DNA from 4 places in the Nocardiopsis mangrovi genome. Region 2 is predicted to be linked to each of the others. Evidence: riboswitches for the same ligand, from Rfam matches in the RefSeq annotation. Region 2 holds a riboswitch; each other region holds the start of a gene.
What was found. Region 2 has a riboswitch for cobalamin ahead of ACFO4E_RS19965 (energy-coupling factor ABC transporter permease). Riboswitches for the same ligand answer to the same signal wherever they lie in the genome.
Positions count from the first base shown of each region.

Region 1: another riboswitch for cobalamin. It lies ahead of ACFO4E_RS15830 (ABC transporter substrate-binding protein); the one in region 2 lies ahead of ACFO4E_RS19965 (energy-coupling factor ABC transporter permease).
Region 3: another riboswitch for cobalamin. It lies ahead of metE (5-methyltetrahydropteroyltriglutamate--homocysteine S-methyltransferase); the one in region 2 lies ahead of ACFO4E_RS19965 (energy-coupling factor ABC transporter permease).
Region 4: another riboswitch for cobalamin. It lies ahead of ACFO4E_RS05430 (putative cobaltochelatase); the one in region 2 lies ahead of ACFO4E_RS19965 (energy-coupling factor ABC transporter permease).

Region 1 covers NZ_JBHSFQ010000014.1:115,978-118,168, forward strand. The annotation lists gene ACFO4E_RS15825 (FecCD family ABC transporter permease) at 1-37, opposite strand, end outside; gene ACFO4E_RS15830 (ABC transporter substrate-binding protein) at 46-1,086, opposite strand; cobalamin riboswitch at 1,155-1,336, opposite strand; gene ACFO4E_RS15835 (NUDIX domain-containing protein) at 1,439-1,930, opposite strand; gene ACFO4E_RS15840 (hypothetical protein) at 2,030-2,191, shown strand, end outside.
Region 2 covers NZ_JBHSFQ010000021.1:45,960-48,150, reverse strand. The annotation lists gene ACFO4E_RS19970 (N-acetylmuramoyl-L-alanine amidase) at 1-323, opposite strand, end outside; cobalamin riboswitch at 621-841, shown strand; gene ACFO4E_RS19965 (energy-coupling factor ABC transporter permease) at 871-1,599, shown strand; gene ACFO4E_RS19960 (energy-coupling factor ABC transporter substrate-binding protein) at 1,602-1,934, shown strand; gene cbiQ (cobalt ECF transporter T component CbiQ) at 1,947-2,191, shown strand, end outside.
Region 3 covers NZ_JBHSFQ010000009.1:75,663-77,853, reverse strand. The annotation lists gene metE (5-methyltetrahydropteroyltriglutamate--homocysteine S-methyltransferase) at 1-1,268, opposite strand, end outside; cobalamin riboswitch at 1,430-1,655, opposite strand; gene ACFO4E_RS11950 (polysaccharide deacetylase family protein) at 2,009-2,191, shown strand, end outside.
Region 4 covers NZ_JBHSFQ010000003.1:350,802-352,992, forward strand. The annotation lists gene ACFO4E_RS05430 (putative cobaltochelatase) at 1-996, opposite strand, end outside; cobalamin riboswitch at 1,053-1,181, opposite strand; gene ACFO4E_RS05435 (hypothetical protein) at 1,394-1,618, shown strand; gene ACFO4E_RS05440 (hypothetical protein) at 1,817-2,149, shown strand.

The sequences.
Region 1 (2,191 bases), on a different contig from region 2:
GCACACCGGGGGCCGTGCGGACTGCGGGTCCGGCCATGTGCCCGCTCAGCCGGCCAGTCCGAAGCCGCGCAGGGCGTCGGCCACCTGCTCGACGCCCTCCACCGTTCGGATCGAGGGGTTCAGGGCCGCACCGCTCAGCAGTACGTAGCGCTCGTTCTCGACGGCGTCCATGTGCCGGGTGACGGGGTGGGACTCCAGGAACCCGATCTTGGCGGCGGCGGACTCGGCGGTCTGGCTGTCGCGGGTGAGGTCGCCGATGACCAGCACGTCGGGGTCGCGTTCGGCCACGGTCTCCCAGTTGATCTGCGGCCACTCGTCGCGTGTGTCGTCGAAGACGTTGCGGGCGCCCACGGCCTCGGTGATGATCCCGGGGGCACCGCAGCAGCCCGCCATGTACGGGGACTCGGCGTTGGCGAACCAGTAGAGCAGGGTGGTACCGGAGGCGTCGACATCGGCGGTCGCCGCCTCGATCCGGCCCTGGAGGTCGGCCACCAGCTCCTCGCCGCGCTCTTCGACGCCGAACACGCGCGCGAGGTCGCGGACCTCGGTGTGGACGGCGTCCATGGTCAGCGGCTCCTCGCGCGCGCCGTCCTCGCCGCTGTCGGTCTTGCCGCACTCGGTGGGGGAGAGGTAGACGGGGACGCCGAGCCGCTCGAAGTCCTCGCGGGGGGCGACGCCGCCCTCTCCCAGCGTGCCCTGGAAGGAGGCGGCGACGAAGTCGGGCTCCTCGGCCAGGACGCGTTCGAAGGACGGTGCGTTGTCGGCCAGGCGGGGCACATCGGCGTTGGCCGCCTCCAGGCCCTCGGCCACGGGGTCGGTCCACGTGGCGGTGCCCGCCATGCGGTCGGCCAGGCCGAGGGAGAGCAGGATCTCGGTCGCACCCTGGTTGAGGGAGACGGCGCGCTGCGGGGGGCTGTCGACGGTGACGTCGCGGCCGCAGTCGTCGACGGTGCGCGGATAGCCCGCCGCGTCCCGGGTGCCGGCGTCGGTCCCTGCGCCGGTCCCGGGGCCGCAGGCCGTGAGGGGGACGAGGAGCAGGGCGGCGGTGAGGGCGAAGGCGGGCGCGGAACGGCGGGGGGCCGTCATAGGGGTCCTTCGGCGTCGGGGGCTCGGTCGCGGAGCCCGGCGAACGTATGTCCCCTCCGCGCGCCATGGGGCGCCCGGAGGAGCCAGCAGGTCTTCGGACTCGGGATCCCCCGGGTGAGGCGCCTTCCCGGACGTCCGTCCAGTGGCCGCTGCCCCGCCCGTCCCCCTCACCGCTGCGCGTCAGCTCCGGATTCCCACCGGATTCCCTGACCCGAAAAGCACGGGTTCGACTGGCGGGCGCAACCTATCACACCGGATCCGGCGTCCTCGGGGGCGCCCCGGGCCTTGCCCGGGCGGGCGGCGAAGGGGCCGGCCGGCGACGGTGGCCGCGGGGCGGGTGGACGGACCGGTGTCACCCGGCCGCCCCCCGCAGGACGATCCGGGCGATGCGGGTGTCGATGGGCGAGGCGCCCGCCAGCGGGGTACCGCGGGTCCACAGCGTCGTGCCCGCGATCTCACCGGTGGGGGCGAACGGGGTGGCCGATGCACGGACACCGCCGCGGAACACGGCGGCGAACTCGCGGCGGCGCGGCGCGTCCGGCGACGGCCCTGCGAGGTCGAACTCGGCGAGTCCGGCGAACTCCGTGGCGGCCGCGCGGGCGCCGGACTCCTCGGCGAGTTCACGGCGTGCCGCGTCGGCGGCGGCCTCACCCGGTTCGATGCGGCCTCCGGGCAGCTCCCACTGGCGGCGGGCCCGGTCGAAGACGAGCAGGACGCGGCCGGCGTCCACCGCCACCATCAGGGCCAGCGGCACGGGCACGGTCCCCGCGGTGGGGGCCGCCTGCTCCTCCCGGACCCGGTGAAACGCCACCAGGATGTTGCCCCGCGCGTCCGCGACGATCATCGGCGTCTCCAGCGTCGGTCGTTCCGGCCCTGCCGCACATGATACTTGACACGAGTTAGCAAGTACTTGACGATTGGCGTCAAGATAACGAACGGATCGATGGGAAGGCGCGACGTGCACACCGGAACCCCGACCCCGTCCCCGGCGCACGGCGCGCTCGCGGACCAGCTCGCGGCCGTCGCCGCCGCCCGGCTCCTCGACCCGCTGGAGATCCTGCTCGACGGCGACGCCTCCGTGGAGCGGGTGCGGGCGCGGGTCGCC
Region 2 (2,191 bases):
GCCTTCGGTGAGGGCAGCACCGTGAAGTAGGTGCCGATGATGCACGCTCCGATGGCCGAGACGTTGTGGTTGGGGCAGTGCGCTCCCTGGGTGGTCCAGCCGCGGCCCTCGTAGATGTGGCCGTCGTTGTCGATCAGGAAGTTGTAGCCGATATCGGACCAGCCACGCTCGTCCATATGGATCGCCTGAATCTCCTTGACCGTCTGCGTCGTGGGTCCTTCGGAGTGGTGCACCATGAACTCGGTGCGCTGCGAGAGCTGGACGGGCGTGCGGTCCAGCGGGGGGCGTGCGCCCCACTTCGCGCGGGTGACGATGTCGATCATGGGTACCTCCCGGCCGGTGAAAGCCCCGCGTGAGCGCGGCGCGGGTGAACATGGGACGGATCGGCGAACAGCACCGGTCCCTTCGTCCGGTATCGCTACCCAACCGCTCTGACCTGCAACGTCGTCCTTCGTGCGGCCGAGTTCGGCGGAGCCGCGCAGTGCCGCCGAACGGCCGCTCCTGCGGCGTGGTGGGCACGCGCCGCGGTGGGCGGTCCGGCGCGGTGGACGCGGCACCCTCGCGGCGCCGGGCACTCCCCGGGATGGACGGCGGGCTATTGCGCGGGACCGCGCGCCGCCGTACTGTCGTGGGGCCGTGGTGTTCGGGAAGTCCGGTGGGAAACCGGCGCGGCCCTCGCCACTGTGAACGGGTAGTCCGATGCCCCGTCCCACCTCCGCCGTCGCCGGCGGCGGCCAGGACGGCGACGGCCACTGGACGCGTCCGCCCGGACGCGGCTGGGAAGGCCGGCAGAGGGCGGCGACCCGCAAGCCAGGAGACCGGCCACGGCGCGACGACCGTCCACGAGGTGCTGGAGATGGGTCCCCTGACATGCATATCGCCGAAGGCTTTCTGCCCTGGCAGCACGCCGCCGCCTGGACCGCCGCGGCCGCCCCTTTCGTCGTCCACGGCGTACGCTCCCTGACCGCCGCCGTCCGTGCCGACCCCGAAGCCAAGCTGCTCCTCGGCGCGTCCGGCGCCTTCTGCTTCGTCCTATCGGCCCTGAAGATCCCCTCGGTCACCGGCAGCTGCTCGCACCCCACGGGCGCCGGCCTGGGCGCGATCCTCTTCCGGCCGCCCGTCATGGCGGCACTGGGCACGCTCACGCTGCTGTTCCAGGCGCTGCTCTTGGCGCACGGCGGGCTGACCACGCTCGGCGCCAACGTGTTCTCCATGGCCGTGGTGGGCCCGTGGGTGGGCTACGGGTCCTACCGCCTGGTGCGCGCGGCCGCCCGCTCCCTCCCCGAGACCACGGCCGTGGGCACGGCGGTGTTCACGGGCGCGGCGCTGGCGAGCCTGAGCACCTACACGGTGACCAGCCTCCAGCTCGCCATGGCCTTCCCGGATCCGTCGGGCGGCCTGCTCGGCGCGTTCGTGAAGTTCGGCGCGATCTTCTCCGTCACCCAGGTCCCCTTGGCGATCATCGAGGGCCTGGTGACCGTGGTGATCATCCGGCTGCTGACCACCGCGAGCCGTGGTGAGCTGCTGCGCCTGGGAGTGCTGCGCCGATCGGCCGGCGGTGGCGCGGCCACGGCGGCGGCGGACGGGAAGGCGGCGTGACCGTGCCCAAGACCGTGACGACCTGGATCCTGGTCGCGGTGGCCGCCGCGATCGCCGTGCTGCCCCTGCTGATCGGTTCGGGCGACCACCTCGCCGAGCCCTTCAGCGGCGCCGACGGCCAGGCCGAGGACGCCGTCGCCGAGACGCACCCCGGCTACGAACCCTGGTTCGCCCCGCTCTACGAGGCGCCCTCTGGGGAGATCGAATCCGGCCTGTTCGCCCTTCAGGCCGCCATCGGCGCGGGGGTGATCGGGTACTACTTCGGGGCGGTCCGGACCCGCAACCGGTTGCGGGCGGGCCGGCCTCCCGCCGCGGGCGCGTCCGACGCCGGCTGAGCGGCGCGCGGCGTGCTCGCGATCGACGCTGCGGCCTACCGGAGCCCGTGGCGGCGCGTCCATCCCGCCGTCAAGGGGGCGTTCTTCGGCGGCCTGATCGTGTGCGCACTGGCCCTGCCGGCCTGGCCGGGCGCCGCCTTGGCGGCGGTGGCCGCCCTGGCGGCGGCCCTCGGTCCGGCGGGGGTTCCGCCGCGGGCCTTCGCCCGGGCGGCATGGGCGCCCCTGGCGTTCATCCTCACCGGTGCGGTGACACTGCT
Region 3 (2,191 bases), on a different contig from region 2:
ACCTGTCCGTCGCCGGCGTCCCGCCCCACCCGGGCGGGGGTGTCGCCCAGGGCGTCCAGGCGCGCGCGCACGCGCGGATCGCGGAAGGACGCGGGTGCGGGCGCCGCCGCGCGGGCCCGGTCCAGTTCGGCGGCCAGGGCGTCGCCGCCGCCGGAGAGGGCGCGGCCGAGCAGCACCACCTCGTCCACTTTCTGCCGGGCGAACGCCAGCCGCTCCCGCAGCACGGGGTCGAGGCCGGTCTCACCCGCCAGGTCGATGGGCACGTGCAGCAGGGAGCACGACGTGCTGACGGTCACCCGCCCGGCCAGGCCCAGCAGGGCGCCGAGCGAGGACAGGGCGGCGGCGATGTCGCACCGCCACACGTTGCGTCCGTCCACGACTCCGGCGACCAGGGTCTTGTCGCCCAGGCCCGAGACGGCGGCGATGTCGGCGACGGATTCGGGGCCGCTCACCAGGTCGAGTCCGATGCGCTCGACGGGGGTGCGCTTGAGGGCGTCCAGTGCCCCGGGGCCGATCGCGCCGAAGTAGGTGGACACCAGCAGCTCGGGCCGGTCCGCGAGGCCGCCCAGGGCGCTGTAGGCGCGTTCCAGGGCCGCCACCTCGGCGCGGCCGTCGTCGGTGGCCAGGACGGGTTCGTCGAGCTGCACCACAGCCGCTCCGGCCGCCGACAGCTGGGCCAGCAGCTCCGCGTAGCACGGGATCAGCTCGTCCAGCAGGTCGAGCGGGCGCCAGCCCTCGGGCGCCCCTGCCGCGGGCTTGGCCAGGAGCAGGAAGGTCAGCGGGCCCACCAGGACCGGGTGTGTGGGTATCCCCAGCCCCTTGGCCTGGGTGAACTCCGATAGCGGCTTGGTGCCGGCGAGGCGCGGGCGCGTCGTCGGCGACAGTTCGGGGACCAGGTAGTGGTAGTTGGTGTCGAACCACTTGGTCATCTCCAGGGGCGGGGCGTCCCCCGACCCGCGCGCCATGGCGAAATAGGTCCGCAGTTCGGCCTCGCGGCCCTCGGCTCCGCCGGCCGCGCCGGCGAAGCGCTCGGGAACGGCGCCGAACAGGACCGCGGTGTCGAGCATGTGGTCGTAGTAGGAGAACGTGTTCGACGGGATCTCGTCGATCCCCGCGGCGCTCAGTTCCGTCCAGACGCCGCGGCGCAGCCGCGCGGCGACGGCGTCGAGTTCTCCGGCGGGGATCCGCCCCGCCCAGTACCCCTCGCAGGCCCTCTTCAGCTCGCGGTCGGGGCCGATGCGGGGGTAGCCGTGAACGGTGGTCGTCATCGGGCGCCCCCGCGGGTGGCGACCGTGTGCGGTGCTCGCATGGCCTCGTCTCTCCCTCGTCGATCAGCCTGGGGTCCAGGGCTCCGGGGAGGAAGGAGGGCACGCGGCAGCGGGCTCCACCGCCCTCCCGCGGGGCGCACGGACCACCGCGTCCGCATGGGTGCGGCCGCGGGCGATCGGCAGGTATTCGGACTCGCGGGCGCGGTGCGGCGGGGTTCCGCCGCTCCTCCTACCGGCCGTCGCTTCCCAGGCGCACGCGTGCGCCCAGTGCTGTTGACGGCTTTCGTTCCCACTCACCGCTGCGGGGCAGTCCCGGATTCCCACCGGGTTCCCTCTTGCGACCCCCACGGCCAGGCCGTGGGGCGTACCGATCGCGGTTGCCAGTATAGGGAGAGGCGGCCGGATACGGCCCCCTCCCCTCCCCGCCCTGGACGCGTGCCCCGCTCACGGTGGCCGCGCGGCGTGTCGCGGCGTGAGCACATTGCCCCGTTTATTACGCTCGCGGGTCTCCGCCCCTTTCATTCGGAGTTCCGGTCCCGGCGGACCGAGACGAAACCGATACCTGATCTTCCGAACCCGCAGGACCTTCGGGACCGACAAACGGAACAAACGGGCCCCAAGAAACACGAAGACGCGAGAGAACCCTTTCCTTGACGAACGACCCCGAACCCCCGCTCGCACCCACCCCCTCCCCCCCTGCCGACCGCGGCGGCGCCGCTCGAAGACCGCGTGTGGCGGTGATGTCCGCGGCTGCCGCGGCGGCGGTCGCGCTGGGGGTGGCCGCCTGCACCATCACCGACGCGGCGCAGAGCTCGGACTCCGGGGACGACCGCACACCGGCGAGCGGCCCCGCCGACGAGCTGACCGCCGTCGACCCGGACACCATCCCGGGCCTTGAGGAGGACGGGGCCGAGGACGAGGGC
Region 4 (2,191 bases), on a different contig from region 2:
GCGGAGGCGGTCCTCGTCGAGCCCCGGGGCGTCGAAGGGGTCGCGCCGGCGGCGGTGGGGCAGGGCCAGGCGGGCGGCGTCGCGGACGTCGTCGGCGCTGACCTCGGCGCGGCCGTGCCACGCGGCCAGGGCCATGGCGGCGCGCGCGGTGACGATGTCGGCGCGCAGGCCGTCGACCTCGAAGGCCGCGCAGACCGCGGTGACCTGGCGCAGAGCGGCGTCGGAGAGGGCCACGCCGGGCAGCCGCGTGCGGGCTGCGCGGATGTGCGCGGCGAGCTCGGCCTCCTCGTCCGCGTGGCGGGCGGCGAAGGCGGCGGGGTCCGCCTCGTAGGCGAGCCTGCGCCGGACGACCTCGGCCCGCTGCGCGGGGTCGCGGGTCGCGGCGACCTCCACCGTCAGGCCGAACCGGTCGAGCAGCTGGGGGCGCAGCTCGCCCTCCTCGGGGTTCATCGTGCCCACGAGCAGGAACCGGGCGGCGTGGCGCACCGACACGCCCTCGCGCTCGACGTGCGACGTCCCCATCGCGGCGGCGTCGAGCAGCAGGTCGACGAGGTGGTCGTGGAGGAGGTTCACCTCGTCGACGTAGAGGACGCCGCGGTGGGCCGCCGCGAGCAGCCCCGGCTCGAACGCCTTGACCCCCTCGGTGAGCGCGCGTTCGAGGTCGAGGGAGCCGGCGAGGCGGTCCTCACTGGCGCCGACGGGCAGTTCGACCAGGCGCGCGGGGCGCTGATCGGCGGCGGCCCCGGGGTCGTGGGGCCCGTCGGGGCACCCGGGGTCGGGGGCGGCGGGGTCGCAGGCGAAGCGGCACCCGGGGACGACGCCGATGCCGGGCAGGAGCGCCGCCAGGGCGCGCACCGCCGTCGACTTGGCGGTCCCCTTCTCACCGCGGACCAGCACCCCGCCGACCGCCGGCGATACCGCGTTGATCAGAAGGGCGAGTTTCAGGTCGTCCATGCCGACGACGGCTGTGAAGGGGTAGCGAGCGGAAGCGCCCACGCTGTTCGGTCCTTCCTCGGGAGTCCACGCCCATAGGGGTCGGTCGTGGCGCCGCGCAGTCTCCTGACTCCCAGATCGCCGCTCCCCCGCCGCCTTCCCACCGGGACCTCCGGCAGTGGCGATGGTCGCGGGTTCGCTCCCTGGTCACAGTGGCGGGACCGCCCCGGATTCGCACCGGGTTCCTGCTGACGGCGGGGCATCACGGTCCCCGCCGGTCGGCGCCGCCCACCACGATCTCACACGCCTGCGCGGGTCCTCCGGCCGCCGGGTGCCTCCGACCGGGCGACGACCAGGCCAGATCCGGCCGAATCGCCCGGACCGGCATGGACGACCCCCAATGGGGTATCCCGCCGCCGCAGCCGCCCCCGGAAGGCGGGGCGGATAGGAAGGGGCGGATGTGGGCGTCGTCGAACTGGGTTTCACCGTCATGGGAGCCGCGGTCGTGGTGCTGCTGATCGTCAGGCTCGCCGGCCTGGCCCTCAACCGCTCGGGCGGGCGCACGCCGCCCCGGCGGCGGACACCCGGCGGCGGGGCCGGGTACTACGGCGGAGGCTGGTCGGACGGCGGCGGAGGCGGAGGAGGCGGCGACGGAGGCGGAGGGGGCGGTGGGGGTGGATGCTGATCCGGCCGCACGGAGCGGACGGGTGGGCAGAGGCGGGCGTGAGCGTCATCGAGACGGGCTCCCGCGGCCGGGACCACCCCTCCGGCGACGACGGGGTTCTCCGGCAGCGACCACTGGGACGGCGGGGAGGCGGCTGATCGTCTCCGGACAGAGCAGACGGCGCGATCGAAGGCGGGCAGTCGAGAAGGGAGGACGGGCATGGGTTTCATCGAGGCGCTGTTCCTGATCGCGATCGGGGGCATCGTCGTGGTGCTGGCGGTGGCGGCGTTGCGCGGCCGTCCCGCTTACAACACGAGCACGACCCGGCCGCGGAGGCGGCGGGGCGGCCGTGGAGGCGGCGGAGACGGAGGAGGGAGCGATTCCGGACCGCGCTCCTACGGTGACGGCTACCCGGGCGGGAGCGGCGGCCACGCGGCCGGGGGCGACAAGGCCGTGCACGACGGCGGATCGAGCGGGTGGGGCGGCTGGGGAGGAGACAGCGGCGGAGGTGGCGGCGACGGCGGTGGAGGTGGCGGCGGGGGCGGCGACTGATCCCGGCCGTTCCCGCCCGGCCGGAGCCGGCAGCGCGAACGG